One region of the Planococcus sp. FY231025 genome, then DNA from elsewhere that is predicted to be linked to it. Evidence: riboswitches for the same ligand, from Rfam matches in the RefSeq annotation. Region 1 holds a riboswitch; each other region holds the start of a gene.

The links. A riboswitch is a leader RNA that binds a small molecule or an ion and turns the genes downstream of it on or off. The one in region 1 is predicted to bind thiamine pyrophosphate.
Region 2: linked by a shared signal. The riboswitch ahead of thiT (energy-coupled thiamine transporter ThiT) and the one ahead of tenA (thiaminase II) in region 1 are both predicted to bind thiamine pyrophosphate.
Region 3: linked by a shared signal. The riboswitch ahead of ACTL32_RS13265 (YkoF family thiamine/hydroxymethylpyrimidine-binding protein) and the one ahead of tenA (thiaminase II) in region 1 are both predicted to bind thiamine pyrophosphate.

The regions. Positions count from the first base shown of each region.
Region 1 is NZ_JBQJJG010000008.1:116,216-127,184, reverse strand. It holds gene thiE (thiamine phosphate synthase) at 1-572, opposite strand, end outside; gene thiD (bifunctional hydroxymethylpyrimidine kinase/phosphomethylpyrimidine kinase) at 565-1,395, opposite strand; gene thiM (hydroxyethylthiazole kinase) at 1,382-2,176, opposite strand; gene tenA (thiaminase II) at 2,166-2,861, opposite strand; TPP riboswitch at 2,948-3,050, opposite strand; gene ACTL32_RS12290 (BCCT family transporter) at 3,160-4,695, opposite strand; gene ACTL32_RS12285 (DUF3886 domain-containing protein) at 4,861-5,070, opposite strand; gene ACTL32_RS12280 (acetyl-CoA C-acetyltransferase) at 5,083-6,270, opposite strand; gene ACTL32_RS12275 (hydroxymethylglutaryl-CoA lyase) at 6,348-7,247, shown strand; gene ACTL32_RS12270 (alpha/beta hydrolase) at 7,260-8,213, shown strand; gene ACTL32_RS12265 (YneF family protein) at 8,533-8,769, opposite strand; gene tkt (transketolase) at 8,902-10,905, opposite strand.
Region 2 is NZ_JBQJJG010000013.1:42,482-53,450, forward strand. It holds gene ACTL32_RS17175 (DEAD/DEAH box helicase) at 1-975, shown strand, start outside; gene ACTL32_RS17180 (aminopeptidase) at 972-2,201, shown strand; gene ACTL32_RS17185 (SGNH/GDSL hydrolase family protein) at 2,205-3,116, shown strand; gene ACTL32_RS17190 (hypothetical protein) at 3,317-3,628, shown strand; gene ACTL32_RS17195 (M20 family metallopeptidase) at 3,632-4,708, opposite strand; TPP riboswitch at 4,851-4,950, shown strand; gene thiT (energy-coupled thiamine transporter ThiT) at 5,049-5,624, shown strand; gene map (type I methionyl aminopeptidase) at 5,705-6,457, shown strand; gene ACTL32_RS17210 (tryptophan-rich sensory protein) at 6,961-7,680, opposite strand; gene ACTL32_RS17215 (M3 family oligoendopeptidase) at 7,901-9,700, shown strand; gene ACTL32_RS17220 (GNAT family N-acetyltransferase) at 9,702-10,250, shown strand; gene ACTL32_RS17225 (DinB family protein) at 10,335-10,817, shown strand; gene ACTL32_RS17230 (beta-class carbonic anhydrase) at 10,826-10,969, opposite strand, start outside.
Region 3 is NZ_JBQJJG010000008.1:302,115-313,083, forward strand. It holds gene ACTL32_RS13220 (YjjG family noncanonical pyrimidine nucleotidase) at 1-97, shown strand, start outside; gene msrA (peptide-methionine (S)-S-oxide reductase MsrA) at 477-1,013, opposite strand; gene ACTL32_RS13230 (LCP family protein) at 1,165-2,112, shown strand; gene ACTL32_RS13235 (AI-2E family transporter) at 2,174-3,361, shown strand; gene ACTL32_RS13240 (sporulation protein) at 3,424-3,843, shown strand; gene ACTL32_RS13245 (hypothetical protein) at 3,916-4,383, opposite strand; gene ACTL32_RS13250 (energy-coupling factor transporter transmembrane component T family protein) at 4,656-5,414, opposite strand; gene ACTL32_RS13255 (ABC transporter ATP-binding protein) at 5,395-6,825, opposite strand; gene ACTL32_RS13260 (ECF transporter S component) at 6,818-7,399, opposite strand; gene ACTL32_RS13265 (YkoF family thiamine/hydroxymethylpyrimidine-binding protein) at 7,392-7,991, opposite strand; TPP riboswitch at 8,084-8,189, opposite strand; gene ACTL32_RS13270 (glycoside hydrolase family 32 protein) at 8,406-9,875, shown strand; gene ACTL32_RS13275 (hypothetical protein) at 10,433-10,969, shown strand, end outside.

The sequences.
Region 1 (10,969 bases):
GCGGAAATAACGGCTACTCCAGCTGCGCCCGCCTGCCAGACTTCGCTTGCATTTTCCGATGTGATTCCGCCAATGCCGATGACCGGAACTTTGGGGTATTGCCTGGCAACTTCTATGATTTTCCTGACCCCAGCCGGCGCTTTCGCATCGCTTTTCGAGCTCGTAGCGAATACCGGCCCCATGCCAAGATAATCAGCGCCGCGTGCAATAGCCTGTGCTGCTTCTTCCTCGGAATGGACTGAAACTCCCAGCACTTTCTCTGCGCCGATCAGCGCGCGTACATCGCCGGAATGCATATCCTCTTGCCCGACATGGACGCCGTCCGCTCCGATTGCAAGCGCCAGTTCTACATCGTCGTTGATGATGAACGGCACGCTATACCGCTTGCATAGAGCCTGGCATTCCCGTGCGAATCTCTCCAACGCTTCCCCCCGTAATGCGGTCTCCCCTTTTTCACGCAGCTGAAAATGGGTAATCCCGGCTGCCAGAGCTTCATTAAGCAAAAAATGCGGCTCTTTTTCCTTTGCATTCGACGTACCCATGATGAAATAAATTGATGGTCTGCTAAACAAGCTGGACTTCCCCCTTTCCGCTGAAGTTTCTGAAGGCTGCGTGATTGGTCGGTCCATGGCCTGATCCAATATTCAAAGGATGGCCAAGTGCTGCTTGGACAAATTGCTTGGCAGTGAAAAGCGCTTCGTTCATTGGAGCGCCTTTTGCCATTTCAGCTGTCAGGGCCGCTGCGAATGTGCAGCCGGTGCCATGTGTCTGACGGGTGCGGATCCGGTTTGAGCGCAGCATAAGCGATGCGCCGCCGCTATGGAGGTAGAAGTCCTCGGTAAAGTCCGGATCGCTGCCGTGGCCGCCTTTGATGACGACCGACTCCGCTCCGTAATCCAGAATGCGTTTTGCTGCCAGGAGCCGTGTTTCCGGGTCGCGGATTTCAATGCCGCTCAATACTTCCGCCTCCGGAATGTTCGGAGTAATAACCGTGGCGAGGGGCAAAAGCTGGGCTTTCATCGCCTCCACCGCCTCTTCCTGCAAAAGTGCGGCCCCTCCTTTTGCAATCATGACCGGATCGACAATGACATACTTCCATCCGTATCTCCGGATTCCTTTAGCCGTTTCCTCGATGATCGAGGCATCAAACAGCATGCCGGTTTTGACTGCTGCAATGTCAAAGTCGCTGCCCACCGCATCGATTTGCTGCCGGACTGTTCCCCTTTCCACCGGGAAAATGCCGCTGACGCCCCGGGTATTTTGAGCCGTTACCGCCGTAATGGCAGAAGTTCCAAACACGCCGAGTTCCTGAAATGTTTTGATGTCCGCCTGAATCCCGGCGCCTCCGCCGGAATCAGAACCGGCAATCGTCAGCACTTCCTTAATCGCGCCCATACAACATCCCTCCCATTTTGCTTGCTTCATCAATGTTCTGCTGTTCCGTGCTTGCAAGAAGGTCCAAAAATTGGGCGCTGAAACTCCCCGGCCCCGGGGCTTCGGCAGCTGCGTTTTCGCCGGCAATGCCGTAATAACGGAGCGCTTCCGCGGCTATCGTCATGGGCGGCCCTTCCACTGATGCAAGGAAAGCAGCTGCGACTGCGCTCAATAGGCACCCCATGCCCGTTACCTCTGCCATTTTCGGACTGCCATGGGGGATGTACTCCACCGTTTGGCCATCCGTCACGATGTCCGTTTCGCCCGTTACCGCTACGGCCAATCGATAGCGGCGTGCCACTTCCATTGCCAATGGTTCAATATCGGCATCGCCTGCTCCGGCATCCACGCCCTTTGCCTGCCAATCGGCTCTGGCAATCGCGGCCAGCTCCCCGGCATTGCAGCGCAGCAACGTGATTTCCACTCCTTGAAGCAATTGGTTTACAGCCGAAAGCCGGAACCGTGTCGCGCCTGCCCCGACCGGATCCAGCACGACCGGTATCCCTTTCCGGTTCGCTGCTTTCCCCGATATCAGCATGCTGTCGAGGGAACGCTGTGAGAGTGTCCCAATATTCAGCGATAACGCATCTGCCAGAAGGGTCAGTTCTTCTGCCTCTTCCACTGCATCTCCCATGATCGGTGATGCACCTAATGCGAGCAGCCCGTTTGCCTGGAAATTTGCGGCGACCTGGTTGGTGATGCAATGAATGATCGGCTCCTTTGACCGGACCTCAATCAACATACGCATTCTCCTCTCCCACTTGCGGCGCAACTTCCCAGCTTTCCATCGTCCACGCCTGCTGCCAAAAATTCCATTCGTAATAGCTGCTCCGGCGGAACCGGTCTTTCAACTGTTTAAGCCGTTTTTCAGAAAGCCCTTCTGCCAACCGGTCCATGCGCTCTTTCTGCTCATTGACCAGTTCGCCGAACCACTCAGAACCGTATGTGCCAATCCACCGGTCGTAGATGGGATGACCGGGTGCGGCATCTTTCAAGCGCTCTCCGATTTCAAAATAAAGCCAGTAGCACGGCAGAATGGCAGCCAGTACATCCGCCAAGTCGCCTTCTGCAGAACGGTACATATGCGAAACGTAAGCATAGGCACTCGGAGAAGGTTCGAACAACTCCCAATCGCTCTTCGTGACACCGAGTAAATCCATGAACGATTCGTGGAGTGCCATTTCTGCTGCACATGTCTGTTCGGCATGATGCGCGAAGCTTCTCGTCGTCTCAAGGTCCGCCGCCTTTACCGCTCCGATTGCCTGTACTTTGGCAAAATGCGTTAAATAATAGGCATCCTGCATGACGTAATACTTGAATATGCCGAGCGGCAACGTGCCGTCCGCGATCCCTTTCACGAACGGATGCTCAAAACTTGCCTGCCACAATCCATCACATTCCAACCGTACCTCTTTGCAAAAAGCCATTTCTCCATCTCCTTTTTTGAGCAAATAAAATACCGCTTTCCAGTAAAGGAAAGCGGCGATTGTCAGCTGCACAAAAAAAGAGAGGAGCATCCATTCGCCCACTTCCCTCCGCTGGTATGATCCAGATCAGGTTCAAAGGGTCCGAGCGTTGCTCGTCTCAGCCGGTAACCGGCTCCCCTAGTGGATTGCGATATTCATGTTGTCGGCATCACTATACCATAGATAAAATAATAATTCAAAATTTCTTGCAATGAATTTTTCAGTATCAATTATGATATCTGATCAGAAGCTTGAAATTCTATTTACGGATATTGTGTTTCCATGCTTCGTCGTTATCCAGCATCTTCTTCGCTGCAAAAAGCATCAGGAAAGTGATCAAAATTATCGGCAAGCCCATCAATCCGGAAATGACTTCCAGTGGAGCAAGCCCTCCTATTCTCATCAATACCAAAGCCAGAACGGTTATAATCGCTGCAATGATGAGGCGCAATGATTTTGGTGGTTCATGATTGCTCATATCCCGTGTACTTGTATAAGCGGCGACCGTATACGTTGTCGAATCAAGCGTTGTTGTCAGGAAGACAAGCGAAACGATGATGAAGACGACAATGGCCAGTCCGCTTAACGGCAAGGTTGAGAGGATTTCAGGAATGACCGCCATCCGATCTTCAGTCTGGACCAACTCCAGTATGTTCAATTGTCCGGTCAGCTGTCGGTGAACTCCCAATCCGCCTAATACACCGGTCGCAATCCAAGACAACAATGTCGGCGCCAGCATATAGGTGAGAATCATCTCTTTGATCGTCCGGCCTTTTGAAATCCGGGCAGCGAATACGCTGTGCAACATGGCCCAAGTCGCACTATAAGCAAACCAGAAAACGGTATTGCTTTGTACATGCGAGGCTTCTCCTTGATAGACTGAATCGGTGCTTAGCGAGAACGACAGATAATTAGCGAACAAATACGAGACACTGTCCGTAAAGAAATTCATGATGAATACGCCAGGGCCTGCCAATACAATGAATATACCGAATGCAGCGGCAAGATAGACATTGAACGTACTAAGCCGTTTGATTCCTTTTTCAATGCCGAGGTAGGCGCTTGCTGAAAACAGCAGAACCCAGACGACCGTGACGATGAGCGTTAGCCCGAAGCTGACATTGATGTTCAATAAAGCGGCTAAATTATATGTAACAATCGGTGCCCCAAGACCTAGTGTGACAGCTGCCCCGGTCAGAATACTAAGAAGGAATAAAACATCGAGCAACTTGCCTGCCCAACCATCTGTCAACTTATCGCCAAGAATAACACGGGCTGCCTCGGAAATCCGCATGAGCGGGCGTTTTTTGACGTGCAGAATATAAGCCATGGCCGGTGCAATCATGACGAAAATCGCAAACACCTGAAATCCCCACAGGAACATGCTGTAAGCATTGCCCATCAACATAGCTTCAGGCGATCCCGCTTCTGTACCGGCAGGCGGATTGTTAGCAACCGACGACCATTGAAGCATCCCGGTCCGCATGATAGTAGACCCGATGCCCATAGCTATTAGAATTGAAGCATATTCGAACAACGAGAGGCGTGGCTTTTCCTTTGGATTTCCTAATACGACTTTTCCATATTTGGAAAATGAAAAGAATAGGGCCGCTCCTACTAGGATGATTCCGTACCAAAGGTATCCCCAACTAAACATTTCCACGATTGAAGTGAAAATTGAATTGAGCACTTCAAGCGACCGTGTTTCATACAGGCCTAGCGGTATACAAAGCGCCAAGATAATGATGATTGCCGGTATGAATATTTTGTATTCAATTAGCTTTTCTTTCTTCATAAAATCCCCCTCTATGTATGGTGTCACTCTTTACTCTTACCCAAAATTCTTCCCGTTATGCTGCAATTGTGAAATCATTTGATAGTTACTGCAAAAAAATAAAAGCCGGAAACTGGTTGATATGCTCAACAGCTTCCGGCATTCCGTATTTAATGATCCATGAATTTAATATTTGTTTCCTTTATCGCCATGCCGTTCAAGCAGCTCTGCAAATGACAGGTTCTTTTCACGCTCTTTGCGTTCGAACAATTCCTTGGCGTGCTTTTCCTCAGCGCGCTGCTGCTCTTCTTTCAAAAGTTTCGCTTTTGTCACCTGCAATTTTGCTAGGATATCCTGCGGCAGATTGCTTTCGGTTTCTTGTTTTTTCTTGCTCATCGCTCTCTCTCCTTACGGGCGTTTTACGATCGTTGCCACGCCTTGGCCGCCGCCGATGCAAAGTGTTGCAAGTCCGGTTTTGACATCGCGTTTTTGCATTTCATGCAGAAGTGTTACAAAAACCCGGGCGCCGCTTGCCCCGATTGGATGGCCAAGTGCGATTGCACCGCCATTAACATTCAGAATATCGTGATTGAATTCTAATTCACGGTCCACAGCGATTGATTGGGCTGCGAATGCTTCGTTGGCTTCGATCAATTCGATGTCAGCCATAGCCATTCCAGCTTTGTTCAATACGTTCTTGACCGCCTGGACCGGACCGATGCCCATAACCGCCGGATCTACGCCAGCGTGTCCGTTCGCGATGACGGTAGCAATTGGCGTCAAACCCAGTTCTTCGGCTTTCGCTTTGGACATCACGACAACAGCGGCCGCTCCGTCGTTGATGCCGGAAGCATTGCCGGCAGTTACGCTGCCTTCTTTTTTAAATGCTGGGCGCAATTTGCCAAGTTTTTCGGCAGTGGAATCGCGCTTCACATATTCGTCCGTATTGAAGATCACCGGCTCGCCTTTGCGCTGCGGAATCTCCACTGGAACGATTTCATCATCAAAGCGGCCGGAATCGATTGCCGCCGCCGCCCGTGCCTGCGAACGCGCAGCAAATTCGTCCTGCTCTTCGCGGGTGATTTCATAGCGGTCGCAGAGGTTCTCTGCAGTGACGCCCATATGGTAATTATTGAATGCACACATCAGGCCGTCCTGCAGCATGCTGTCGACCACAGTCTGGTCGCCCATGCGGTAACCGGTCCTTGCTTTCGGCATCAAATATGGCGCCAAGCTCATGTTCTCCATGCCGCCTGCCACGACGATATCAGCGTCTCCTGCATAAATTGCTTGGAAAGCCAGGTGGACCGATTTTAAGCCGGAACCACAGAGTTTATTGATGGTCATTGCCGGAACCGTCTCCGGAAGCCCAGCTTCAATTGCCGACTGGCGGGCCGGGTTCTGCCCAAGCCCTGCCTGAAGCACATTCCCCATGATGACTTCAGATACCTGCTCAGGTTTGATTCCTGCGCGCTGGACAGCTTCTTTGATGACAATCGCCCCTAATTTTGTTGCAGGAACATCTTTAAGCGCTCCTCCGAAAGAACCGATCGCCGTGCGGACAGCGCTTACAATTACGACTTCTTGTGACACAATGATTTCCCCCTTGTTTGGTTGTTTGCAAGTTGCTCTTTTCTCCTACTCCTGGATACAATGGTATTGGGAGGGATACTATGTTAAGTTTACCAAAGAATGCAACAATAATCGAGGTTGGCCCGCGGGACGGCCTTCAAAACGAAGGAAAAACCGTTTCCACGGAAGCGAAACTCGAATTCATCAAAGGACTTCAAGCAGCAGGGGTGCAAGAAATGGAGCTGACGTCGTTCGTGTCGCCAAAATGGGTGCCGCAAATGGCCGATGCCAAAGAAATCATGGCGAATGTCGAGAAAACCGGACGCCAGTTTGTCCTGACGCCGAATGAAAAAGGCATCAATGCCGCACTCGAATCTGGCGCAAAAGCTGTCGCAGTTTTCGTTGGCGTGTCCGATTCGTTCAATAAGAAAAACATCAACAAAACCACTAGGGAAAGCATGGATGCGCTCCAACCGCTCATCCTCCAATTAAAAGAAGACGGCATTTTCGTCCGTGCCTGCATCTCCACCGCGTTCTATTGCCCGTTCGAAGGGGCCATCAACCCGGAAGGCACCTTGTCGCTTTGCCGGACCTTCGCCGACTGGGGAGTCGACGAGTTGAGTGTCGCTGATACGATCGGCATGGCAACGCCGCTTGAGAGCTATAGACTGTTCAAAAAATTGAAAGATGCATTTCCTGATGTGCTGATGACCGCGCATTTCCATGACACACGAAAAATGGCGCTGGCCAATATCTTCGCAGCGCTCCAGGCAGGAGTCGACCGGTTTGACGCGTCCGCCGGCGGCTTGGGCGGCTGCCCGTTCGCACCTGGTGCCACCGGCAACGTCGCAACCGAAGACGTCGTCAACATGCTGCACCGCATGGACATCAGCACCGGAATCGACCTTGATCTGCTGTGCGAAGCTGTCGCTGCGATTGAACCCCATGTCTCAAACCCGGTCCAGACAGGCATGTACCGCCTTTATAAGAACCGAAGATAGGGAGGCTCTCCTTTGAAAAAACGCATTTTCCAAATTTCTGCTGTCGTTTCCAGCACCTTTTCCCTTTTGGCTGCAGCGGTCGGCATTGCTGCCAGCAACCGGCTGATGTATGTGAAGAAAAAAGACGAAGCTTTGATTTTGGAGCGCGAAACATCCGCCAAACGGTATGACGAAGTCTGGTATGCCAACGTGAAAAAAAGCGAACAGTGGATCCGGTCGGAAAACGGCTATGACGTCAAGGCCATTTTCCTGGAACCGTATGATACAAACCGTTATGTCGTCATTTGCCACGGGGTGACCGAAACGAAAGTCAATTCCTTTAAATATGCCCGTATGTTCGAGCGCCTCGGCTTTAATTCGGTCGTCTACGACCATCGGCGCCACGGTGATTCCGGCGGCAATACGACCAGCTTCGGCCATTACGAGAAATGGGATTTAAAAGCAGTCATCGAAGCGCTCAAACAGCATGTTGGCCCTGACTTGCGGTTCGGCATCCACGGCGAATCGATGGGGGCTGCTACGACGCTCTTGTATGCAGGCATGCAGGACGATGCCGATTTCTATATTTCCGACTGCGGGTATTCAGACATCTCGGAGCAGATCCGGCATGTCATGAAAACCACAACGCCGCTCAAGACGCCGATTGCGCTGAAGCTGGCTCAAGTGTTCATGAAATGGCGGGACGGCTATGCGATGAAAACTGTATCACCCCGTAATGCGGTCCCTTTGATCCGGAAACCGGTCCTGTTCATCCACAGCCTCGAAGACACATTTGTCCTTCCGAAAATGAGCAGCGAGATGCATGAGCTGAAAAAGGGGCCGAAAGCTTTGAAGCTGTTCGAAACCGGCGCGCATGCCCAGTCGTATAATTTGTTCCCGGAAGAATACGAAGAGGCGGTGGCGGATTTCCTAAAAGAAAACGATTTGCTGCCGCAGGAAGCGCAGCTAGCTGAATCCATTAAGTAAGAAGGCGCCGGTCCTAATAGGACGGCGCCTTCTTTTTACAATTCACTTTTCAGCCTTTCCACTTCCTTCTCCAAATCAGCGATCCGTTTGTGAATCCGATAGAATATCGGTATGTAGGCAACCACAACCAGTATCATCCACCCCACAGCCCCAGCTCCTTTCCTAGAAGATCGAACCTGCCAAACTTTTACCATTACGTTTATATTCTTTTAAATTAGAGGAAATTCCTTCTCGCCGTTTAAGAACGACCATTTTCACTTTAATATTTTTATTATGTAAACAAATGGACTAAGAAAAAAAGCACTCAGCATGAGCGCTTTTATTTTTTAGTTGGTGGTTTAGTTGATGCTTTATTCATTTGTGTCATCATTTGATTGATTTTCTTTTGAGACGGTTTTTGTCCCATTTGCATCATCATGATACGCAGCATATCTTCGTTGATCGGTGGATTGTCTTTCAAATACTTCATCATATATTGACGAGCGATGAAAAAGCCAAGCGCAACACCCGCGATTAAAGCCACGATAACGATTACGATCCAGATCCATGTAGCCATTCTTGTTACCCCCCTCGTGTTGCATAAATAAGTAGTGCACCACAATGGATTATACTATAAATTTCAGCATGTGACCATATGCACAAAATAATAAAAGGCGGAAGCCGTCTAGCGCTTCCGCCTCTTCTCAAATTATTGTTCGTTGATCAGATTCTTGACTCTCGCCACGACGTTCTCTGGCGTAAAGCCGAATTCTTGCATGATCCGTTCGCCTGGTGCGCTGGCGCCGAAACGGTCGATTGCCAAGATATCGCCTTCGTCGCCTGTGTAGCGTTCCCAGCCGAATGGAGAGCCCATTTCGATGGCCAAACGTTTTTTGACGGTCTTCGGAATGACCGACTGCTTGTATTCTTTATCCTGTTTTTCGAAGCGGTCCCATGACGGCATGGAAACGACCGACACGGAAATACCTTCTTCAGCCAATTGTTTCTGGGCTGCTACTGCGAGGCTCACTTCAGACCCCGTTGCCAAAAGCAGCGCTTGCGGGTTTTCAGCAGGCGAAACGACATACGCGCCTTTTTCCACTCCGCTGTCCGCCAACTCGCCGCTCTGTTCAAGCACCGGCAGATCCTGGCGTGAAAGCACTAGCAAAGTCGGGTGAGACTTGGCAGTCAATGCCAATTTCCAAGCGGCTTTGGTTTCGTTGGCATCCGCTGGGCGTACAACGCTCAAATTCGGCATTGCGCGAAGCGAAGCCAAATGCTCGACCGGTTCGTGGGTCGGACCGTCTTCCCCGACAGCCACACTGTCATGTGTGAACACATATGTGACCGGAAGGCCCATCAATGCTGACAGACGGATAGCCGGGCGCACATAATCGCTGAAGACAAAGAATGTTCCCCCGAATACATGAAGGCCGCCATGAAGCGCCATACCATTTAACGCAGCACCCATTGCGAATTCACGCACACCGAACCAGATATTGCGTCCGGCCGGGTTTTCAGCGTCGAAATCGCCGCCGCCTTTGATGTTTGTTTTATTCGATCCTGCCAAATCAGCGCTGCCGCCGAAGAAAGAAGGAACCGCTTTGGCGATGGCATTGACCATATCGCCTGAAGAAGCGCGCGTCGCCTGTTTTTTGCCTACTTCATATTGCGGGAAGTCAGCATCAAAATCTGCTGGCAACTCGCCTTTGATTGCTTTTTGAAGCTGTTCTGCAAGTTCCGGATGTGCAGCTTGGTATTGATCGAACAATTCGTTCCAAGCTTTCTCGGCATTTCCGCCCAGCTCTTCTGTCGCTTGCTTGAACGTTTCATATACTTCGTCCGGCACATGGAAGTCCTGTTCGAATGTCCACTTGTAATATTCTTTCGCCAATTTCATTTCATCTTCGCCAAGCGGCGCGCCGTGGGCATCCGCTTTACCGGATTTGTTCGGTGCACCATAGCCGATGACCGTCTTGACTTCGATCAATGTCGGCTTGTCCGCAGACTGTTTCGCTTGCGCGATTTTTTCAGACAGATCGTCCAATTCATTGCCGTTATCAACGCGCAAATAATTCCAGCCGTAAGATTCAAAGCGCTTTTTGATGTCTTCAGAGAAACTCATCGAAAGGTCGCCATCCAATGAAATGTCATTGCTATCGTACAAGATGACCAATTTGTTCAATTGAAGATGGCCTGCAAGTGAAATGGCTTCCCCTGCAACGCCTTCCATCAAATCGCCGTCTCCGCAAAGTGCGAATGTGTGATGGTCGACCACATTCATGTTCTCTTTATTGTAAGTAGCGGCTAAATGGCGTTCTGCCATTGCCATGCCGACAGCCATGCCGATCCCTTGTCCAAGAGGGCCTGTTGTCGCTTCAACACCCACTGTGTGGTGGTATTCAGGGTGGCCCGGAGTTTTGGAATCCCACTGGCGGAAGTTTTTGATTTCCTCCAATGATAAGCCATATCCGCTCAAATGAAGCAGGCTGTATAAAAGCATTGAACCATGTCCAGCTGAAAGCACGAAACGGTCACGGTTGAACCAGTTCGGGTTCTTCGGATTGTGGTTCATATGTTTTGTCCACAAGGTATATGCCATAGGCGCTGCGCCCATCGGCAAGCCAGGATGTCCGGAATTCGCTTTCTCGATTGCATCGATTGAAAGCGTGCGAATCGTTGTTACTGCAAGTTGATCTGCGTGGTTTGACATAATAACATCCTCTCACTATCTTTTTTAATCCTATTCTAGTGTAGTCAACAATAGAAAAGAATAC
Region 2 (10,969 bases), on a different contig from region 1:
AATCCGGCCAAACCGGCGATCCAGGCGATGATCATTGCACCGTCGCAGGAATTGTCCATGCAGATCGTCAATGTTGTAAGAGAGTGGACTGAAGGCACTGACGTAACCGTCGCCCAATTGATCGGCGGCGCCAATGTCCAGCGCCAATTGGAAAAGCTGAAGAAAAAACCGACGATTGTCGTCGGGACTCCCGGGCGTCTGAACGAGCTCGTGAAAAGCAAAAAGCTGAAAATGCATGAAATCCGGATCTTGGTCCTCGATGAAGGCGACCAGTTGATGGCGCGCGAACACCGCAATGTCATGAAGGATCTGATCGAGAAAACCCAGCATGAGCGCCAGCTTGTCCTGGTATCCGCGACAATCACTGATGAAGTGGAATTGGTGGCTGACCGCTTGATGAAGCATCCGACGCGGCTCCAAGTGGCGGCGTCGGATTTGCCGATGCAGGGCAAAGTCGTCCATTCATTCATCAAAGTGGATGAGCGGGACAAAACCGAAGCGCTTCGGAAAATCTCAAATATTGAAGGCGTAAAAGCACTGGCGTTTGTCAATAATCTGGACCAGCTGCTGATGAAGGAAAACAAATTGAAATTCCGTGATGCAAAAATCGTCGCCCTCCATTCCGAGATGAAGAAAGAGGAGCGCAAAAAAGCACTCGAAGGATTCCGTAAGGGCGAAGTGGCAATGCTGATCGCGACAGAAGTGGCAGCCCGCGGATTGGATATCGATGCCGTGACCCACGTCATCCACGTCGATGTCCCGCAGACCATCGAGCAATACCAGCACCGCTCCGGCCGGACAGGCAGAGCAGGGGCGGATGGTGAAGTATTGACGCTCTTGGCTTATGCCGATGAACGCCATTACAAGAAGTTCACCAAGGAGCTTCCGTCAAAACCGGTCCAGAAAATCCTCCACGGCGGCCAGCTGGTGGAAGGCAATAGCAAAACCATTTCCGAAAAGGGGAATAAAAGATGAGTTTCCACGAAAAACTGGAGCAGTACGCGGAACTGGCTGTCCAGGTCGGACTGAATGTCCAAAAAGGTCAGATCATCATGATCAATACGACGGTCGATACGCTTGAGTTTACGCGCCTTGTCGTGAAGAAGGCATACGAAGCAGGGGCGAAGCGCGTCCATGTCAATTACACGGATCCGGTACAGACCCGCATGCATTTTGAAATGGCGCCGGATGAAGCATTCCATGAATATCCGGCATGGTCGGTCGCCCAACGCGATGAAATCATCGATACTGGGGGATCGTTTTTGTGGATCGATGCAGAGGATCCGGATCTTTTGACCGGCATCCCGGCCAAGCGCCTCTCGGATTCGCAGAAGTCCGCCGGCCGTGCGTTGGAGCGTTACCGGCAAGCCGTCGGCACCGACAAGATTGCCTGGTCGATCATCGCGATCCCGTCCAAGGAATGGGCGGAAAAAGTATTCCCGGATCTGGAAGCTGCTGAAGGGATGGATGCCCTATGGAACGCCATCTTCAAAACTGTCCGCATCGGTGAAGGCGACGCCATCGAACAGTGGAAGCAGCATATCGAGCTGCTGGAAGCACGCGCAGGACAGCTCAACAGCAAAAGATTCAGCAAGCTGCATTATACGGCACCCGGCACCGATTTGACGATCGAACTTCCGGACAAGCATATCTGGATGAGCGGCGCTTCCAAAACACCGCAGAACAATGCGTTCATTGCCAATATGCCGACCGAGGAAGTTTATACTGTCCCGTTGAAATACGGCGTCAACGGAACTGTCCGCAATACGAAACCGCTCGTCTACCAAGGAAACATCATCGACGGGTTCACCCTGGAATTCGAAGAGGGGAAAATCGTCAATGCGAAGGCTGAAACGGGCCAGGAATTGCTTGATGAAATGCTCCAGGCGGATAAAGGCTCCGCGTATTTGGGGGAAGTGGCATTGGTGCCGCACCATTCGCCGATATCGGATTCCAACATTCTGTTTTTCAACACGCTGTTCGATGAAAATGCATCGAATCATTTAGCGATCGGCGATTCCTACCCGACCTGCTTTGAAGGCGGCCGGGAACTGGAGCGGAAGCAGCTGGAATCAATCGGATTGAATACATCGATTGTCCATGAAGACTTTATGATCGGCAGCGCCGAAATGAATATTGACGGCATCCACAAGGACGGCATACGAGAACCGGTTTTCCGGAACGGGAACTGGGCATTTTAAGAGGTGAGCAGCTTGAAAAAATACACGATAGCGTGTTTGACGGTATTGCTGCTGGCTTTCAGCGCTTTGCCTGCAGCGGCAGAAATCCAATTGCCGGCCGCTTATGTAGCGCTGGGCGATTCGCTCGCGGCAGGTCAGACGCCGAATTCAGAGATTGATGCAGGCTATGCCGATCTGATTGCGCAGGAATTGGCACGCCAGCAACCGGTCGCATTCTTTTCCAAAGATTTGGCGTTTCCGGGATTCACAACGGAAGATGTACTAGAGCGGGTCAAATCGGAAGAAGCGAAAGACCTGTTGGCTTCTGCCAACATCATTACGCTTTCAGCCGGCGCAAATGATCTGCTGCGGCTTGTGCAGGCCGATTCTGAACAAGGGTCTTTGGCTTTTCCGCAAATCCAGGCCGACTTTGCATTGAATAATGCGCGGGAGAACCTGGATGAGATCTTAGCGGAATTGAAAAAGCGTGCACCGAACGCGGATGTTTATGTCATGGGCTATTATTTTGCATATCCGCATGCCCGTGAAAGCCAAAAAGCGGGAACTGCAAAACAGCTTGATCTGCTGAATGTCATTTTAAAGCAAAGCGCTGAAAAAGCAGGGGCGGTCTTTGTGCCGGTCCAAGGCGCATTCGGCAACGACGCGGTGGACAAAGTGCCGAATGCGGCGGATGTCCATCCGAATTTCAAAGGCTATCAGGCGATGGCCAATGCTTTTTTGGATAGCTACCAAAAGGGCTGGAAAGTGGAAAACGGGGAATTGCCGAAGGCCGCGCCTTTATCTTTTGAGGAAATCACGGCCCAGCAGGAATCGGACCGTGAAAGTGCCATATCCGGCAGCCCGGCTGCAAGCCGTCCTTCTGAAGGGCTCGAAGAGGAATATTACGCTTTGCGTGAAGCATTGCCGTATGCCTAGATAAATCATGCAAAAGCCTCTTTAAATAAGTTAATAAAAAAACGAACTTTTCACCTCGCTTCGGCCGCTTTGGGCATGGCTTTCGCCATGAGCCGAGAAGTACACTCGTCTCATAGCTTCGCCCAGCCCGTAGACGCGCCGGCGCTGGTTTAGCTCTTTAAAGCTGATAACTTTATCCATTTAGTAGGGCTATCTGAGATATGAAGCAAAACGGCGGAGACGCCTGCGGAATATCGATTAAGAACCAAGTATTATATATCTTTCTCGACAATGCAAAAACCCGCTCCGGATTTTCCGGAGCGGGTTTTTGTGTTTTATATCAACGCTTTGGCTTAGGCGTTCTGCGCGTAGAGGTAGTTCCTGCTTTTTGTTTGTTCATCGCTTTTTTAATGATTGGATACGCGATCGGCGCAAACTTGATGGCTGTTTTTACAATTCTTCCGATTCCCATGTTTATCACTCCTGACGTGGATAGAGTATGTTTTATTGTTCCCGGTTTTTCTGCTTGTTAAACCTTAAAGCGGAGCAGCGGCAAGCTGCTTTAGAATGTCTTTGTATTGATGGATGCTTGAGATATCCGCGTATTCGGCGTTTCCGTGCCAGTCATCGCCTGAAGGGCCGAATTCGATCGCACCTTCGCCGCCGTTGACGGCTGCGTAATAGCGGGTATCAGCAGCACCATGCTGACCGAACAGGACAGGTTCGGTTTCCGCTGTTTCGCGGATCGCTTTTTGCAGCGATTGAATGTAGGGATTTTCTTTGGTCGTCGTCAAGGCGGGCGTGGAACCGCTCGCTTTGTATTCCATGTCCAGGTTCAAGTTATCAGCGAGGTCCGCCATCTGCCGGACAATTTCGTCTTTGTCCTGGCCCGGCATAAAGCGGATGTCATAGGACATTTCGCAGATTTCCGGAACAACGTTATAGCGGTCTCCCGCTTTGATGATCGGCAAATTGACCGACGGCTGCTCGTAGTATTCGGTCGATTCCTTGCGGAAAGGCAGATCAGCCATTCCCATATGAAACTTCATCGCTGACTCGATGGCGTTGATGCCCTCCCATGGGCGGCTGCCATGCGCGGGTTTGCCTTTGAAGGTCAAATCCATGCGGAGAATCCCTTTCGACTGCAAGCCGATTTTCAGGCCGGTCGGCTCGCCGCATATGACAAAATCGCCGGTGTAGCCTTGCTCGACCAGCCATTTCGAGGTGTTGCGGCCGCCGATTTCTTCATCGGTGACAATGTGCAGCTGGACGTTGCGGTTGAGCTCGGATCCATCCAGTTCGATGAAAGCTTGCATCATCGCCGCAACTCCGGCTTTCATGTCAGCGGACCCCCGCCCGTAAATGCGCCCCATTTCTTCCATCGGCACAAACTGTTCGGGATGTCCAGGAACGACATCGACATGCCCATTCCACACGATGGTGTCCTGTCCTTGGCCCTTTGCGGCAGTCAGCATCAAATATCCGTTATTGTCATGGACCTTGGCGTCCTGCCCTTTCTCCTTCAGCCATTCGGCACAAAAAAGAAGAGCATCGTTCGCTCCTTGTTTGGTGTCGCTTTGGATTTTAATCAACTCTTTCAATAACTCGATCATACTCAGCAGCGCCTGGTTCCGCTGCCTTCACCACCTTTCGACTATTTGCTTCATACTTACCTGTTACCCTCTGGGGCTAGCTTGAAACTGCGTTGCTTAAAGTCGGGCGTTTGTGTACAATAGGGGTGAAAGAAAAATATGTATGCACCACAAGGGGAGCTATATGCTGAGAGTGAACACATTGTTCTTACCCTTTGAACCTGTAAGTTAACACTTGCGCAGGGATGTGGATGGAAACCGGCCCTTACGCGGCGCCAGGCTCTGTCCTGGCGCCGCTTTTATATGGTTTTTTATTCGCGCGGCCCTTCTGGTGATGTGCACAACACATAAGGAGGAAGTTATGAGAAATAAACGGGTTATTTTAATGGTGGAGATTGCGATTTTCGGCGCCCTCGGATTTATCCTCGACTTTGTGGCATTCAAAATGCCGCAAGGGGGATCTGTCAGTCTGGTCATGATTCCGATTGTCCTGATGGCATTCAGAAGAGGCGTCGCTGCCGGCGTCTTGACCGGGCTGTTGGTAGGGCTCCTGCAAATCGTCACAGGCACCATATCGGTGACGCCGCTGTCGTTCGGCTATGTCGTGCTGCAAGTCATTCTGGATTATTTGCTGGCTTACGGAGTAGTAGGCTTTGCGGGAATCATGCGGGGCCGTTATCTGCAGGCTGCTGAAGAAAGGCGCACAGGGAAGATGATTACAGCGATCGTACTGGGCGTTTTGGTCGGTTCGGTTCTGCGGTATATCACCCACGTGATCACCGGCATTCTGTTCTTCGGGATGTTTGCAGAAGGGAATGTACTGATCTATTCCGCTGCCTACAACGCAACCTATATGATTCCGGTATTTCTCTTGGCGGCTTTCGTCTGCTCGGCGCTCTTTGCCGCAGCCCCGAAACTCGTCGACGCAAAAGCATAAGTGGAAGGGGACTATCATTAGGATAGTCCTCTTTTTATATGGTATAATTTCTCTTAGACAATTTGAAAGAAGGGTATTTAATGATTGCGACGACTGAAAAAGATATAGAAATGCTAAAAAAAGCCGGACAGATGGTAGCGAAGATCCGTGAAGAAATGAAAGCGGCGACCAAGCCGGGTGTTACGACAAAGGAAATCGATGAATTGGGCGGCAAGCTGTTTGCGGAACTTGGCGGCGTATCCGGACCGAAATCGGAATATGATTTTCCGGGCTATACGTGCATCAGCGTAAACGAAGAAGTGGCGCATGGCATTCCCGGCAAACGCGTCATTGAAGAAGGCGACATGGTCAATATTGATGTATCGGGTTCTTATGAAGGCTATTTTGCGGACACGGGGATTTCCTTTGTGGTCGGTGAAGGCCATCCGGAAAAAGAGAAGCTTTGTGAAGTGGCAGCATCCGCTTTCGATTTCGCTATGACGAAAGTGAAAGCCGGCGCGAAGCTGAACCAGATCGGGAAAGCGGTGGAGCGCGAAGCGAAGCAGCAGGGCCTTTTTGTCATCAAGAACCTGACCGGGCACGGCATCGGGAAATCACTCCATGAAGCCCCGCAGCATATTTTGAATTATTACGATGCATGGGAGAAGACCATCCTGAAAGAAGGCATGGTGCTGGCTGTGGAGCCGTTTATCTCACAGAAAGCAGAGCACATCATCGAATCAGGCGACGGCTGGACATTCATCACGCCGGACCAGTCGCTGGTGGCGCAGATTGAACATACAGTCCTGGTTACAAAAGGCGAACCGGTCCTATTGACGAAACTGGATAATTAAAAAGCTTTTCAGGCTGCAGGCATCCTCATAACGAGGCCGTTTGCAGCCTTTTCTTTTTGGTGAAAGTTTGTCGCAATAAAAAAAGACCCTTTAAGGTCTTTTAATTTGTAGACAGAAGAAAATTTATTCCTCTTAAACAATGAATATTCATATGAGCGGAGCTATCTCGAATCCTCCACTTTAGGCGGACGTTTCCGCGGGCTCGAGCCGAACTAACTCGGACTGGCGTCCGAGTGGATTTCGGCACTTCGCTATCCCGCAGGAAAGTTAATGGCCGAAGGCAGTTCGGCCATTAGCTTTGCGACGAAGTGCGAAGCACTGCAGGAGCACAATGTTTGCACTTGGCGCCTTCCGTTCCGGATCATAAAGCAAACGGCTTGTAATTAGTTACACAAAGCAGAATAAGCGTCCTACTCCTTTTTTGAATACAGGTGGCCCACCCTGTCGGGCTTATACATCTTTATTCATCACAATTGAACTTTTTCTACAGTCTAAAAGACCCTTCAAGGTCTTTTTTTGATAAGCAGAACACCGGTCACAATAACGCCGCTTAAAAACAGGGAAGCGGTTGTGACGAGCAATTCGCTTGTGCCGTGTTTAACGGCGATGCCGATGAATGCCCAGACGAAGACTAAGGCAAATGGAATGTCGGAATGGTGGAATCGGACATGGAGTGCGAGCGCGGTTCCGACAGTCAGCATGATGACCGTCCAGAGCTGGTCGCTCAAGCCCCAGCCGCCCCAATTGAAATAAGTCAGTATGTAAGCAACATTTGTGATGGTCGCCACACTGATCCAGCCCATATTGACTGAAACCGGCAGCCGCTCGGTCACTTTCTGATCGCTATTATTGTACTGCAGATATAGGGCGATCAAGGAAAGCAGATAGCCGACCATGGCGACGAGCGTCCAGAGGAAGAATTCATAATGCCACAATAAAATCCAAGCGATGTTGAATCCGGCACTTAATAAGAAAAATAATGCAATTTTAGATGAGGGAGTTTCTCCTTTTTTCAAACGAATCCAGAAGCCGGCGATCCAAAGGGCCAACAGGATATATATGAGAGACCAGATCGAAAACACATAGCCGGCCGGTGTGATCATCACGGGCAACCGGTTTGAAATTTCCCCAGTCGTTTGGCCATTCAGCGGCAGGATAGTGGCCAACGCATTTATAGCGACAACGGCTCCGAAAGCGAGCGTCATCAACAATACCCGAATCATAGCAGATCCCTCCTTTCAATTTAGTATACCTGTCATCGATTGGTTCAACAAATAGCTTCTTCCAAAAAAAGCAATAAAGGAGCGAGTTTGTGAAAGTTTCGTCACTTTTTCCAGTTCAAACAAAAGGAAGGCGGCGCGGCCCATTATTCCTCCCGTTCAATAAAAATGGTATACTTATAAGTGTTTTTAGAAAATTTCGTTTACCACAGGAGGAAACAGAATGACAGTTAAATTTCCGGAAGTCTGGGACTTGGATAGCCTTTTCCCAGGCGGAAGCGATTCAGCGGAATTGCGCGTACATATGGACCAGGCAGCGCCGCGCTTGGAAGAATTCGAAAAAGCGGCCCAAAGTTTCCAGGTGCCGGCATCAGCTGAAGACGCGCCGCGCATTGCCGGCCTTTTGGAGGAAATCAAAGGGCTGATGCAGCATCTAAGCCAGTCTGGTGCTTATATTGGCTGCCTGATGGCGCAAAATACAGAAGACAAAAAAGCGGGGATTCTGCAAAGCGAATCGGCGGCTCTGTCATCCCGTTTCCAGTCCGCACTGCAGAAAATCCAAAAAGACCTGACAGGGACAGAAGATGCTGTATGGAAGAGCCTGTTGGAAACCGATGAACTGAAAGAGTTCGGTTTTGTGCTGAATGAATGGCGTGAAGAAGCGGAAATGCTGCTTTCTGAAAAAGAGGAAAACCTGATCAATGCATTGAGCATGGACGGCTATCACGGTTGGAGCCAGTTATACGACATGCTGGTGGGGGATATCAAAATCACCGTAACAGTCGACGGCGAAGAGAAAGTGCTGTCCGTCGGGCAGGCGAACAACCTGAGCGCCCACGCCGAACCGGCCGTACGCGAGGAATCTTATACGAAACTCGAAGAGGCATGGACCGGGAAAGAGGAGTTTTTCGCCAAAACCTTGAATTCGATTGCAGGCTTCCGCCTGGAAATCTATAAAAAGCGCGGCTGGGACAATGTCCTGCAGGAGCCGCTTCATATGAACCGCATGAAGCAGGAAACCTTGGATGCAATGTGGGGAGCAATTAGCAATAACAAAGGGCCGTTTGTCGACTATCTGAACCGCAAAGCGGAAATCTTGGGGAAAGACGGCCTGGATTGGTTTGATATAGATGCCCCGGTGACAGCCAGCACCCAAAAATTCTCCTACCAGGAAGGCGCTGACTTTATTCTCGAGCATTTCGGAAAGTTCGGCCCCGAGCTCCGGAAGTTTGCACAGGACGCTTTCGAGAAAGGTTGGATTGAAGCCGAAGACCGTCCGAACAAGCGCCCCGGCGGATTCTGCACGAGCTTGCCGATGTCGGAGGAATCCCGCATCTTCATGACCTACAGCGGATCGATGTCGAACGTGGCGACGCTTGCCCACGAGCTTGGCCATGCATTCCATTCGTACGCGCTTCGGCCGGTGCACCCGCTGAACCGCTCGTATGCGATGAATGTGGCCGAAACCGCTTCGACATTTGCTGAGATGATCGTAGCCGATGCGGCAGTTAAAAACGCACAAAGCGATGAAGAAAAAATTGCACTGCTTGAAGACAAGGTCCAGCGGAGTGTGGCGTTCTTCATGAACATCCATTCCCGCTTCCTGTTTGAAACGCGTTTCTATGAAGAGCGCAAAAAAGGCGTTGTGTCAGCCGGTCGGTTGAACGAATTGATGTCGCAGGCGCAGGAAGAAGGGTTTGCCGGCGGATTGAAATCGCTGCACCCGCATTTCTGGGCTTCGAAGCTGCATTTTTATATTACGTATGTGCCATTCTACAATTTCCCTTACACATTCGGCTACCTGTTCTCCTTGAGTGTATACGCAAAAGCGCTTGAAGAGGGCGCCGGTTTTGAAGAGAAGTACATGGCGCTCCTGCGCGACACAGCGGTCATGACGGCAGAAGACCTGGCGCTCAAGCATCTCGGGGAAGATATCACCCAATCCGCTTTCTGGGAAAAAGGGATCGCGCTTTGCGTGAAGGATGCCAAAGAATTCAATGCGCTGACCGCTGCCGGGAACTGATATGAATCTACGATTCGAGGGGCGCGCCTGTTACATTCGGAATTTGACAGTGGATGATGCAGAGGAAATGGTGCATTTGCTGCTTCGCAACCGTGAATACTGGTCGATTTATGAACCCCGTCATCCGGATAGTTATTTTACGCCGATGGTGCAGCGGGAAAAAATCAGGGAATCGGTCTATCAGGCACGCGAGAACCGTGAATACAGCTTCGGGGTTTTCGAGCCCGGCACTGACCGGATGATTGGCCATATCTCCTTGTACAGCATCAAGCGGCTTCCGTTCCTCAGTGCGCTTGTCGGCTATTCGATCGACAAAGCATCGACAGGCAAGGGCATCGCGACGGAAGCGGTGAAGCTCGTGCTTACATTCGGATTCGAGCAGCTCCGGCTGCATCGGATCGAGGCTTATGTATCGCCCCGGAATGCCGGATCAATCCGGGTGCTTGAGAAGTCGGGCATGCAGCAGGAAGGGCTGCTGCGTGAGTTTTTGTACATCAACGGCGAGTGGGAAGACCATTACCAATATGCGCTGCTCGAGCGCGAATTTTGAAAGGGCAAGGCCGCTTATAAAAAATGGCGGACCGCAATTGTCCGATGGTTTTCAGAATAGAAGCCGAAAAAAGGAGGATGCTCCATGGATCGAAATAAGATGTTTGCCTACCACCAATGGGCGGCAGTGGAAATTCTGAAGCATATCCAGTCGTTTGAGGAAGAACTCTATACCCGGGAAGGTGCGAATTCGTTCTCTTCCATCGAAAAAATGACGGCACATGTCATCGGCGTCGAAAAATTATGGTTGGAGCGGATGATGGGGCAGAGAAGCCCGGTTTTTCAGCACTTTGACGTATCGACGACAGAAAAAGCGATTCAGGCGTTCATGTTGCTGCATGCGGAGATGGAGTTGTATTTTGCGTCGCTCACTGAAGAACAATGGCAGGAGGAAATGGAATTCACCAATTTAAAAGGGGACCATTTCCGGAGTACGAGAGAAGAAATGCATTTTACATTCATCAACCATGCGTCCTACCATAGAGGCCAAGCAACTTCCTTTTTGCGCCAATTCGGCAAAGAAGGCATCCCGCTGGATTATATTTATTTCCAAAAACAAAACCGCTGAGAATTTTCTCAGCGGTTTTCGTTTCCATTGACGATCAAATCAAGTTTTCCGGTTGTCGGATCGATGACAAGGCCATGGACGGGAACTGTATTGTCCATCAGTGGATGGTTTCTGACCATATTGACGCTGTGGCGCACACTTTCTGTCACATC
Region 3 (10,969 bases), 190 kb from region 1:
CAATCCGTTCGGAAAAGAGAACCACGCCGGGGTCCATCCGACGTATGAAATCAGGGACCTGATCGACTTGGTGCCGATTGTCAATGGACACCGTTAAGCACAACTGAGGAGGGGCTGTCCTAGAAGGGCTGCAGTTCATTGCGGCGGACGCTTTCAGCGGGTTCGCTGGCCCGCTGGCAAAACTGATGCTCCTTTCTCTGCATTGCACCTGCATCGCTACGCTAGCTTCAGTGCATGAAAAACCGTCGCTGCGCTAGCTTCGAGACATGAAATGGCGTTGCATCGCTTCGCTGCTTCGTCGCAAGCAAATTGTCCGAAGTGCCTTCGCCCAACTTGCTCGCCGCCTCCATTCCCAACAGCCGTTTACAGAATATAGAAAAACCAAAGGAGAAAAAGCGTGGCTTTTTCTCCTTTGGTTTTCAGTTTTGGACTTTTTGGACAGCTCCTTTAAAGGGAAGCTGCTCGGCTGAGGGGATTTAATTTTTCACGCTGTTTTCGTCCCATACGGAATCCAGGAATTCATCTCGGCCTGATGCGGCCCGGTCTTTCTTGTAATGGTCCGGGTTTTTCTTATAATAGTCCTGGTGGTACTCTTCGGCCGGATAAAACGGTCCGGCATCGAGGATTTCCGTGTTGACCGGCTTGTTATAGCGGCCGCTTGCATCGAGGTCCCGCTTGGACTGTTCCGCCAGTTCGCGCTGCGTTTCGCTATGGACGAAGATGGCAGGGCGGTATGAAGGGCCGCGGTCCTGGAATTGGCCTTCGTTGTCGGTAGGATCGATCTGCTGCCAGAAGATATCGAGCAGCTGCTCGTACGGAAATACCTCCGGCTGGAACGTGATTTCGACCACTTCCAGATGTCCGGTCGTGCCGGATTTTACTTGTTCATATGTGGGGTTTTCGACGTGGCCGCCGCTGTAGCCGGAAATGACGCTGTCGATGCCGTCAAACTGGTCGAACGGTTTGACCATGCACCAGAAGCAGCCGCCTGCAAATGTCGCTTTTTGGGTCATAGGTGGGTTTGCTCCTCTCGAGTGGAATAGAAAAATCTTACCACTCCCCCTGTTTCCAGACAATAAATATGATTATAATGGGATTGCAGAAACTTCTTCTAGGGAAATAGCGTCCAATGTAAAGCAAGATGCAGAAAGGAATGTGTATAGTATGGAAGAAGAACTACAGCCAGCCAGAAGGGAACGGCGCAAAAAAAAGCGGTTCCGGTTCCGGGGCATCGTACTGCTGCTGCTTTTAGCAGTGATAGCAGTGGGAATTTATGTGTTTTTGCAATTTCAAAGCGGATATAAGCTAGCTGAAAATACAGAGCAACCAACTTTGGAGTTCGACGGGGACCCGGAAAACGGGGATTTCCAGAACATCCTGATTATCGGTGTAGATTCACGGGGTGAAGAACAGTCCCGTTCGGATACCATGATGCTGATGTCGCATAACAAAAATACGGACGAAATCAAATTAACATCGTTCATGCGCGACATTTACGCCGACATCCCGGGCTATCAATCGTATAAACTGAATACGGCTTATTACTTGGGCGGCGCGAACTTGCTGGCGGACACGCTGCGGGCAATGTTCGGCCTGGAGATCCATCATGTTGCCATGATCGATTTTGCGAATTTTGAACACATGGTCGATATAGCGGCGCCGGACGGCGTGGAAATCGACGTTGAAAAAGACATGTCCGAAAAAATCGGTGTTTCATTGAAACAAGGCGTCCATACGCTGAACGGCAAGGAACTTCTAGGTTATGCGCGGTTCCGTGCTGACAGCGAAGGCGATTTCGGGCGTGTACGCCGCCAGCAGCAAGTGGTTGCTGCGCTGAAAGACGAGCTGATCAATGTATCGGCAATCCCGAAATATCCGAAACTGGCAGGAGCGGTCCAAGGCTACGTCCAAACAGACTTGCCGGCAACAGAAGGCGCGAAACTGGCCATTGAACTCGCTAAAGGCGGAAAAAGCGACATCGGCCGCCTGACTGTCCCTGTTGAAGGAAGCTACTGGGACGCCCGATATCCGGATGCCGGTGCTGTCCTCGAAATCGATATCGAAGAGAACCGCCAAGCGCTGGCTGAATTTTTGTCACAACCACTCCATTAAGCAGACCTGAACTTATGCTACTATAGAAGTAGTTCATATTTTTCTGAAAGTGGGAGATTTGGTGGAACCCGAAAAACAGTCGCTTTTCTCGACAAATTTCATCCGTTTCCTAGGCGGAACGAACACCTTGTTTACACTGACGGCGCTTGTATTGCTTGGGCTCGTCATCTTCATCTTCCGGGAAGTGTCATTCATCTTCAATCCGCTCAGCGTCTTCATGAAGACGGTGGTGCTGCCGGTCGTCCTGGCGCTCATTTTCTATTATCTGCTGCGTCCTGTTCTGCGGCTGCTTGAAGAAGCGAAAATCCCGCGGCTTTGGGGAATCCTGCTGATTTTCCTAGGGGTCATCGGCTTGATCACTTTGCTGATCGTCCTGGTGCTGCCTTTCCTCCGGGAGCAGTTCCAAAAGCTGATCATGGAATTCCCGGATTACTTCATGCAATTGCTGACCAACCTGGACGCTTTTCTACGGACGTCCATTGTCGGCGACTATTACCGGGGATCAAGTTTTGATATTGAGCAATTGATCGCCACCTTGCCGGCGAATGTTGCCGACACGCTCCAGGCAACAATTGCCAGCATCATCACCGGAATCACCGGTTTCATTTCGACCATCACAAGCGTCATCCTGTCGATTGTCATCGTGCCGTTCATCCTCTTTTATTTGCTGAAGGACGGCGAGAAGCTGCCGGAGTATTTTGTGAAGCTCCTGCCACCAAGATTCCGTGACGACACGAGGGAAGTGCTCGGCGAAGCGGACCGGCAGCTGGGTGCCTATATCCAGGGCCAGATCATCGTGGCATTTTGCATCGGCGTCATGGTCTATATCGGCTTTTTGATCATCGGAATGGATTACGCACTCCTGCTTGGCGTCCTGGCGATGGTCACAAGCGTGGTGCCGTATCTCGGGCCGGCGATTGCCATAACGCCGGCGGCGATTATCGCGCTCGTGACTTCACCATTCATGCTCGTGAAGCTGGCAATCGTCTGGACCGTGGTCCAGCTCGTTGAAGGGAACCTCATCTCACCGCAGGTGATGGGGAAGACTTTGTTCATCCATCCGGTCACGATCATCTTCGTATTGCTGACAGCGGGGTCGCTGTTCGGCATTGCCGGGGTCATTCTCGGCATCCCGATGTATGCACTCGCCCGTGTACTGATTTCGCATCTCTACAAATTGTTCAAACGGCGCTATAATAGACACGAGAGCAATCTTGAGAACCAATATGATTACACGGAGCTGCTTTGAGGGTTTAACAAGAATTCCATGGTGGTATAGGAAAATTACTATGATCTGGGGGTTTCCATTTTATGAATTTCAAAAAGTTTTTAAGTTCAATTGGAATCGGTTCGTTGACCGTTGAAACAGTGGTGGAGAGGCCGAACTTAAACGAAGGTGAAACGCTGAACGGCACGATTTACATCACAGGAGGCGACAGCGACCAGAAGATCGAATACGTCGAATTGCATGTCGTCAAGCAAATCGATGAAGTACGGGAAGACAGCGATTTCCAGCTAATCGAGAATGTCGTAGCAAAACAGTCGCTGGATTTTGTCAGCACGCTGAAATCGAAAGGATCGCTCATGCAGCAATTCGAAATCGTGCCTGACGAGCGCTGGATTGTGGAAAATACGAAAACGAAGCTGCTGCTCCGAACGATTGTCCATGTGGACAATGGGGTGGATGCTGTGGACGAAGACGAATTCACCTATAGCGTTTCAGCGCTCTAAACTGAAAAAAGCGACAGCCGGATTGACTCCAATCCGGCTGTCGCTTTTTTTATATGGGCCGTGAAGCGGCCGTTATCCATGCCACCGGAAGTCGTAAAGCAGCTTTGTGCACAGTACTTTGAACTCGCGTTCCGGATATGTGTTTGCCATCAAATTCAGCAAACGGGCACCGGTTTCCGCAGCAGCTTCGAACGAACTGTAAAATCCGGAATTGAGGCCTTTGGAATACATGAACGGGGAAGAAGGTGAGTTCTTTGAAAATAAAAATATTATGTATACTTCTTTTTTCGATGCGCCAGCATAGACAGATGGTTCAATGAGCAGTTCGTTGTCCGGGAAGTAACAGATTTTATCCGGCAAAATGACACCGACCCGCTTCATGGCCCAAAGGTGGGTATAGCCTTCATGGATTTCTGCGAAAGCACGGGCCATCATTTGGCCGAAATCCCGTTCGAACATCACAAAGGGATCTTGGCGATTGGTCATATAAGCCAGATAAACCCGGTCATCCTTTTCGTCGAGCAAGTCCCATTCAATCATGCCGATGCCTCCTTGCTGATAGAAAAAAGTGCTTGCTTGATGTATACCCGTTTCGGCAGAACCGAAATCATGAAGAGAAACAGCCGTCTGGCTGCGGAAAATCAATAAAAAGATATAAATGTACATAATTACATAAGGTAAATATTCTAAAAAACAAAGACCGTAACAAGAAAAAAACAAAGATGAAACAAAAAACCGCGTTCCCGGAAACTAGCGGCCGGGAAGCGGCTGAAAACTATTGAGAAATCAAAACCGGAGGTATTCCATTGCACTCATCCATCAAGATAAATTCCGCCTAAGCAGCTGCTGGCCAATACGATTAGAAAGAGCAGGGCCAGCCAGAAATCGTTCCTTCCTACATGGACAGGGCGGTAATAAGCTTTCCGCCGCTCGCCCGTAAATCCTCTGGCTTCCATGGCAAACGCAGCGCGTTCTGCCTTCCGTACTGCGCCGGCAAGCATCGGGATGAGCAGACGGCGGAAGGCAGGCAACCTGTTCCCCCAATGGGGTTTGATTTGAGCGCCGCGTAGTCGGTGGGCTTCACGGATCTGGGTGAATTCCTCTTTCAATAGCGGCAAAAACTGATAGGCAACCATGACACTGTAAGCCAGTTTTGGCGAAAGCTTCATTTGCTGCATCAGGCTCATGATAAATTTCACCGGATCGGTCGTAAAAGCGAATAACAGCGACAAGCTGGAGAAAGACAGGACGCGAACGGACAACGACAAAGCCGTTTCCCATTGCTCTTTGGCCACCTCGAACCCGGCAATAGAGAAGTACACCTCATCTTGAATTCCTACCCCGAAGATGACCGCAGTCCAAAGATAGCCGAATGCTGCAAAAGCGAAAGGCAGCATGAAGAGCATCCACTTTTTCCATGAAATCCGGCTAAAGAGCACCTGCAAAAGAAGGATGCCGACCCAGAATAGGAATGGCGTCCAGGGATTGAAAAAGAAGGCAATTACGAGCATCGATGCTGCCACAAGGACAAACTTCACCGACGGGTTCATTTCATGCAAAAGATCTTGCATGCTGCACCATTCCTTTCGGTTGTATCAGCTGATGCGCCTGCATTAGCGAATCATCCGCCCAGACCCGCTCGGCAGGAAATTTCCCGCTCAGCATCCCATCTTTGATAAGCAAAACCGAATCTGCAATCCCCGCTGCAAATCCCATGTCATGGGTGACGATCAAAACCGTGGCACCCTCCTGGACGCGTTCACGGATCAAGGTAGAGAGTTCCATAAGCGCTGCGAGGTCTTGCCCGGAAGTTGGCTCGTCCATTAACAGCACGTCCCGCTTGTCAGCGAGCATCGCGCCAATGGCGACACGCCGTTTTTGTCCGTGGCTCACCGAGAACGGATGATTGCCCTTGATATCCGTCAAGCGGAGCCGTTCCATCAGCTCTTCCACTTCTGTCTGTGTGGAGGCTCCGGAAAAAGCGAGCTCAGCCTCTATGGAGGATTCAATGAATAAAAACTCGGGTGATTGGGGCACATAACCCACTTTCTGTGCGTTGATCCGGCCGCCCGTTAAAGGAGTGATCCCGCACAACGCTTTTAAGAGAGTGGTCTTCCCGCTGCCATTCGGACCGGCGATGACCACCACTTCGCCGCGTGCCGCTTCAAAGGAAAGGGGAGCTAAAAGCAGCCGGCCTTCTTTTTTTACTGAAATCGCTTCGGCCTTTAGCGCCGGCACATCTTCATAAACGGAGGGCCGCACAGGAAAGGAATAGGGCGGTCTCGTTCGGAAAGGGACGTCTGCGATGAGTGCGCCATTGCTGTCCAAAACAATTTCCCGGTTGAAAAAAGTTTCCCATAATTCCAGCCGGTGTTCGACCGCTACGACAGTCAGCCCTTGCCTTTTCTGAAGAACGGAAAGCCAGTCGACGAATTGCTTGGCAGTGAAAGGATCGAGGTGTGCAAGCGGTTCATCAAGCAGCAGTACTTCGGGTTCCATGATCAGCGCACAAGCCGTGGCCACCCGCTGTTTAATGCCGCCTGACAGCGATTGGATCACTGCATGGCGCAGTTCCACAAGGCCGGTCAATTCCAATACCCCAGCAATTCGCGCGTCCATGGCTTCAGCTGCGGCGGACAGATTCTCAAGAGTGAATGCCAGTTCCTCCTCGACCGTGCGCATGCAAAATTGGGAATCGGGATCCTGGAAGACCGTTGCGGTCCGGCGGTTGATTTCACCTGGTGCGTAGTCTTCGGCGGGTTTGTTGTACAGTTTGATGGAGCCGCCGAGAATTCCGTCGCAATTCGAAGGATAGAGGCGGTTCAGCAAGTACAGCAGCGTGCTTTTACCTGCACCGCTCGGACCGGTGATGACAACCCGTTCTCCTCTGAAAATTTCAAATGAAACCCCGTCGAGCGTCCGCTGTCCGGAATCGGGAAACCGGAAGTGGACATTATCGAGGGAAAAGACGGCATCATGCATTGGCGTCACCTTTATCTATACGGGCAATGGCATAGCCGCGAAGGGAACCGGTCGCCAGCAAGGCATCCGAGAGATACTTGCCGCCGATGCCAGCTATGATCATGCCGCTCAACACACGCAGCGTGAACATCCAGGCGACGAACGTCGGATCGAGCGCTGCATATCCCGAAACAAAAAAGCCATAAATAAAACTGAAGACGGCAGAACCTGCCCCTGCAAGCATCAGGACAGCCAAATTAAAATGCTTGTAGCCGGTCACAGCGAACGCTGCTTCCGCGCCAAGCCCTTGGATGACACCAGATAAAATCAGGCGAGGTCCGATGGCATTGCCAAGCAGCACTTCAATTGCCGCTGCCATGGTTTCAGACATCAAAGCTGCACCCGGCTTGCGGATGATGTACATGCAGATGATGGAGACGATAAACCAGATGCCAAACATCCACTCATACGCGATCGGGCCGATCATTCCGGCCCAGATATTTCCGACGTGGACAAACACCAAATAGACGATGCCAAAAACGATGGCAAAGAGCGACATCAAGACAATCTCTTTTAATTTCCAATCTTTAAGCATCGGCGCTACCTCCGTGCGATGGGCTGTTGACGCTCATCGAGATCGTCATCACAAGGTGGCGATGCTCTTCTGAGCGCGCATGGGTGAACGACTCTTCATAAAAGGCGAAGACATCGTGGATGTCGCCATGGATGCCGCTTGCGTAATGCATCGATTCATTGAACACGCCTTGGGCTTTGGCACGATCGATTTCCCGGTAGATGACTGCCATATAATCCGGATTGTTCATCGGGTATAAGGCGAACTGGGAAGAAACATACTGAGGGGTGGCGTCCTGATTAGGCAGCTCGTCGTCTTTCTCCAGATATACATCTCCCTCCGAGTCCCCCGGGCAGCCGATTGAAAACGTTCCGGAAAGCGCGACGTGTTCGCCGGTTTTTGCCGCATGGAGCACAATCGCCTTGGCCACGTTGAAAACCTGGTTCTGTTTTCCGCGGATGACGGTTGAGACGTCGTCCGTATGCATCCAGACATTTGAGGTGTCTGTCCCTTTTAACGCCCCTTTGATGATTTTGACAAAGTTCCCTGACATCGGGTGCAAAGAAAAACGGAATCCGACAATCGGGCTTGTGCCGCAGTGCATTGGTTGCATAAATCTATTCCTCCTTAAAAAAGTCCACAAAAAAGGCCGCATCCGCGAAGATGCAGCCATAATCTATGAGCGTCCCAAAAAAAGGAGTTTTCCAGAAATGTGCCGCACTTCCTCACGCAGGTCCTAACCTGATCGAGTTATAAGGGATCGAAGCTTGCGCTTGCATCTCAGCTAAAATAAGCACCCCTAGTGCAGAAAACGGTATGCAGTTTTTTTGTGTCCGGGGTTTGCCCCGATGGCTCTAGTTTAGCGGAAGGCCTGGGGGATGTAAAGGGGGTCAACACATAACTAGGGAGCAAGTGAGCGCGTGCCTGACACGTGGCCAACCGGTTTCGCCGAGCCAAGTGCAATTAGTTGGAATTTTTAATAAATAGGCGTTATGCTTGTTAATAATAATGAAAATAGGAGATTATCATGGTCCAATTCAATTGGTTTGAAAGAATAACACAAACAATCGAAGCGTATCAAAAAAACCACAATAGCGATCCGCATCGGCTGCAATTCCACTTGATGCCGGCGGTCGGTTTGTTGAATGATCCAAACGGATTGATCCATTACAAAGGCATGTATCATGTGTTTTTTCAATGGAACCCGTTTGGTACGGCGCACGGCTCTAAATGTTGGGGCCATTCTACCTCCCAGGATCTTGTTTATTGGCAAGAACACAAGCCGGCGCTTGTTCCGAGTGAATGGTATGAAAAGGATGGCTGTTTTTCGGGGAGTGCGATTGAAGTCGATGGGAAAATGGTTTTGTTTTATACAGGGCATGTGGACCACGGAAACGGCAAATTTGAAACTTATCAATGCATGGCCGTTTCCAGCAACGGTTTTGATTTTGAAAAAAAAGGCCCGGTTGTATTGCTGCCAGAAGGATACACAGCCCATTTCCGGGATCCGAAAGTGTGGGAAAGGGATGGAACTTGGTACATGGTTGTAGGGGCGCAAACTTTTTATGAAGAAGGGGCGGTTGTGCTTTATGCTTCGACAGATTTACAGGAATGGGGGCTTAAAGGAATTTTAGCTGGAAACCGCTTCAATGGATTGATGGACTTCGGCTATATGTGGGAGTGTCCAGATTTTTTTGAGCTTGATGGAAGAGACATCCTCATCGTTTCCCCTCAAGGGTTGAAAGCGAAAAATTCCTTTTACCATAATGCGCATCAGTCTGGCTATTTTGTCGGCAGATGGAAAGTTGGAACAACTGAGTTCCCCCATGGCGAATTTACAGAGTTGGATCGTGGTTTTGATTTTTATGCCCCGCAGACGTTTCAGGATAAACAAGGAAGGCGGATCATGCTTGGCTGGATGGGAATTACAGGGGAACAGGAATCCCATTTGCCCACAATTGAAAAAGGCTGGGTCCATGCCTTAACGATGCCACGCGAATTAGAGCTGAGAAAAGATCGGATTATTCAAAAGCCATTGCCGGAACTAAAGTTGTTGCGGGAAACGCAAGGGCTTTCATTCCAATCAAGCTTAGATAATGAAACAAAGACGTGGCCAGAGCTTTCGGGGAATGTAGGGGAGCTGAAGATCCATTTTCTGCAGAACCTGGCCGGCAACATAAAAATAGAAATCCGCAAAAATATAACGCTTATTTACGATCAACAGAAGAAGCGGTTAACGATGGTGCGAAAACGATTTCTAAACGGCACGGTTGAAAGCCGAAGCTGTTTTTTGGCTACGCTTGAGGAGCTTCATATTTTTCTGGACACGAGTGCCATTGAAGTTTTTGTCAATGGAGGGGAGGAAGTGTTCACGGCCCGTTTTTTTGCGCTAGCAACTGATTTAGATGTTTTCTTTACATCAGATGGGCATGTGGAGTTATTGCTTGAAAAGTGGAACTTGCGAAATCCTAAGCATTTCATGAATCATTCTGTTTAAAACTGACGCCCTCGTTTTCCGTTGAAGAAATGTATCTGGCATAAGCAAAGCATTGGATTCTACAAACCAGTTCATCAGAACATTTTGTTTTTCAATTTTAATTTCACAAAATGTACGGCAAGGAGAAGCGGAAGTCGGATGAAATGATTTTTTCATTGTTGCAGACTAACGGTTATATATATTCTTTAAATCAAATTGCATATTTAAATGTCCCAAAGCATAGAAACCGGCAGTTTATGGCATTGTGTCCAAACCTCTGCCGGTTTTATAGATTTTATTTGAATAAGCTCGGATGCCTTGTTTTGCCAAAAGAACGGTCCTTAGACAATTTAATGAAAGTCTACAAGGAACTGAAATTCAAAAAAACATCCCTTTTACAAAAAATTAATAAAACGCATATTGTGTATCGAATTAAGGATTGGTATCATGAAAATGATATAACTTTGTTAGAAATGTAAAATATATCTTAATAATAGTATTTGTACCGCAATCATATTATCCCACCATAACATTTTACAGAGTTATACAACGGTCTTTTTTTATTTAGGGGGAAGAACATGCGATATCATGACATAAGTTTGGATGAACTGGAAGAATTGGAGCAGGAGATTCACTTTCAAGCTGAAAATAACCAAGGGAATTTGGATTATTCCAAGATTGAACTTTATGATGCAATGCACACCCATCTTAAGCTGTTGGCGGCGGAAGATGCAGATTATGAACATTACTATACATACATCCAACAGAAATTGATCAATTTCCTGCTGTGCTATTGCGGCCAGGCGGCATCCAGCGATGCCAATCAGCGCTATGCGGCAGAACAAGCTTTGAAAAAAGTGCTGCATTACGACCCGGTGAATCCGCTCGCTGCATACCGCCTGGCTGGGCTATTTCACCAGCAGCATATGCACGTCGAAGCTCTTTGCCAGCTGCAACAGGCACTGGACAACCAATCCCGTTATCCGGAGAATGCTTATCAACTGAATGCCGATCAGGTAAAGCGTGCATTGCTGTATATGTCGAGCAGCTCGTTGCATATCGGCAGCCGGGCATTTGCGGCGAGTTCCGTTTCTTCAGCGGCCCTCGAAAGCGGG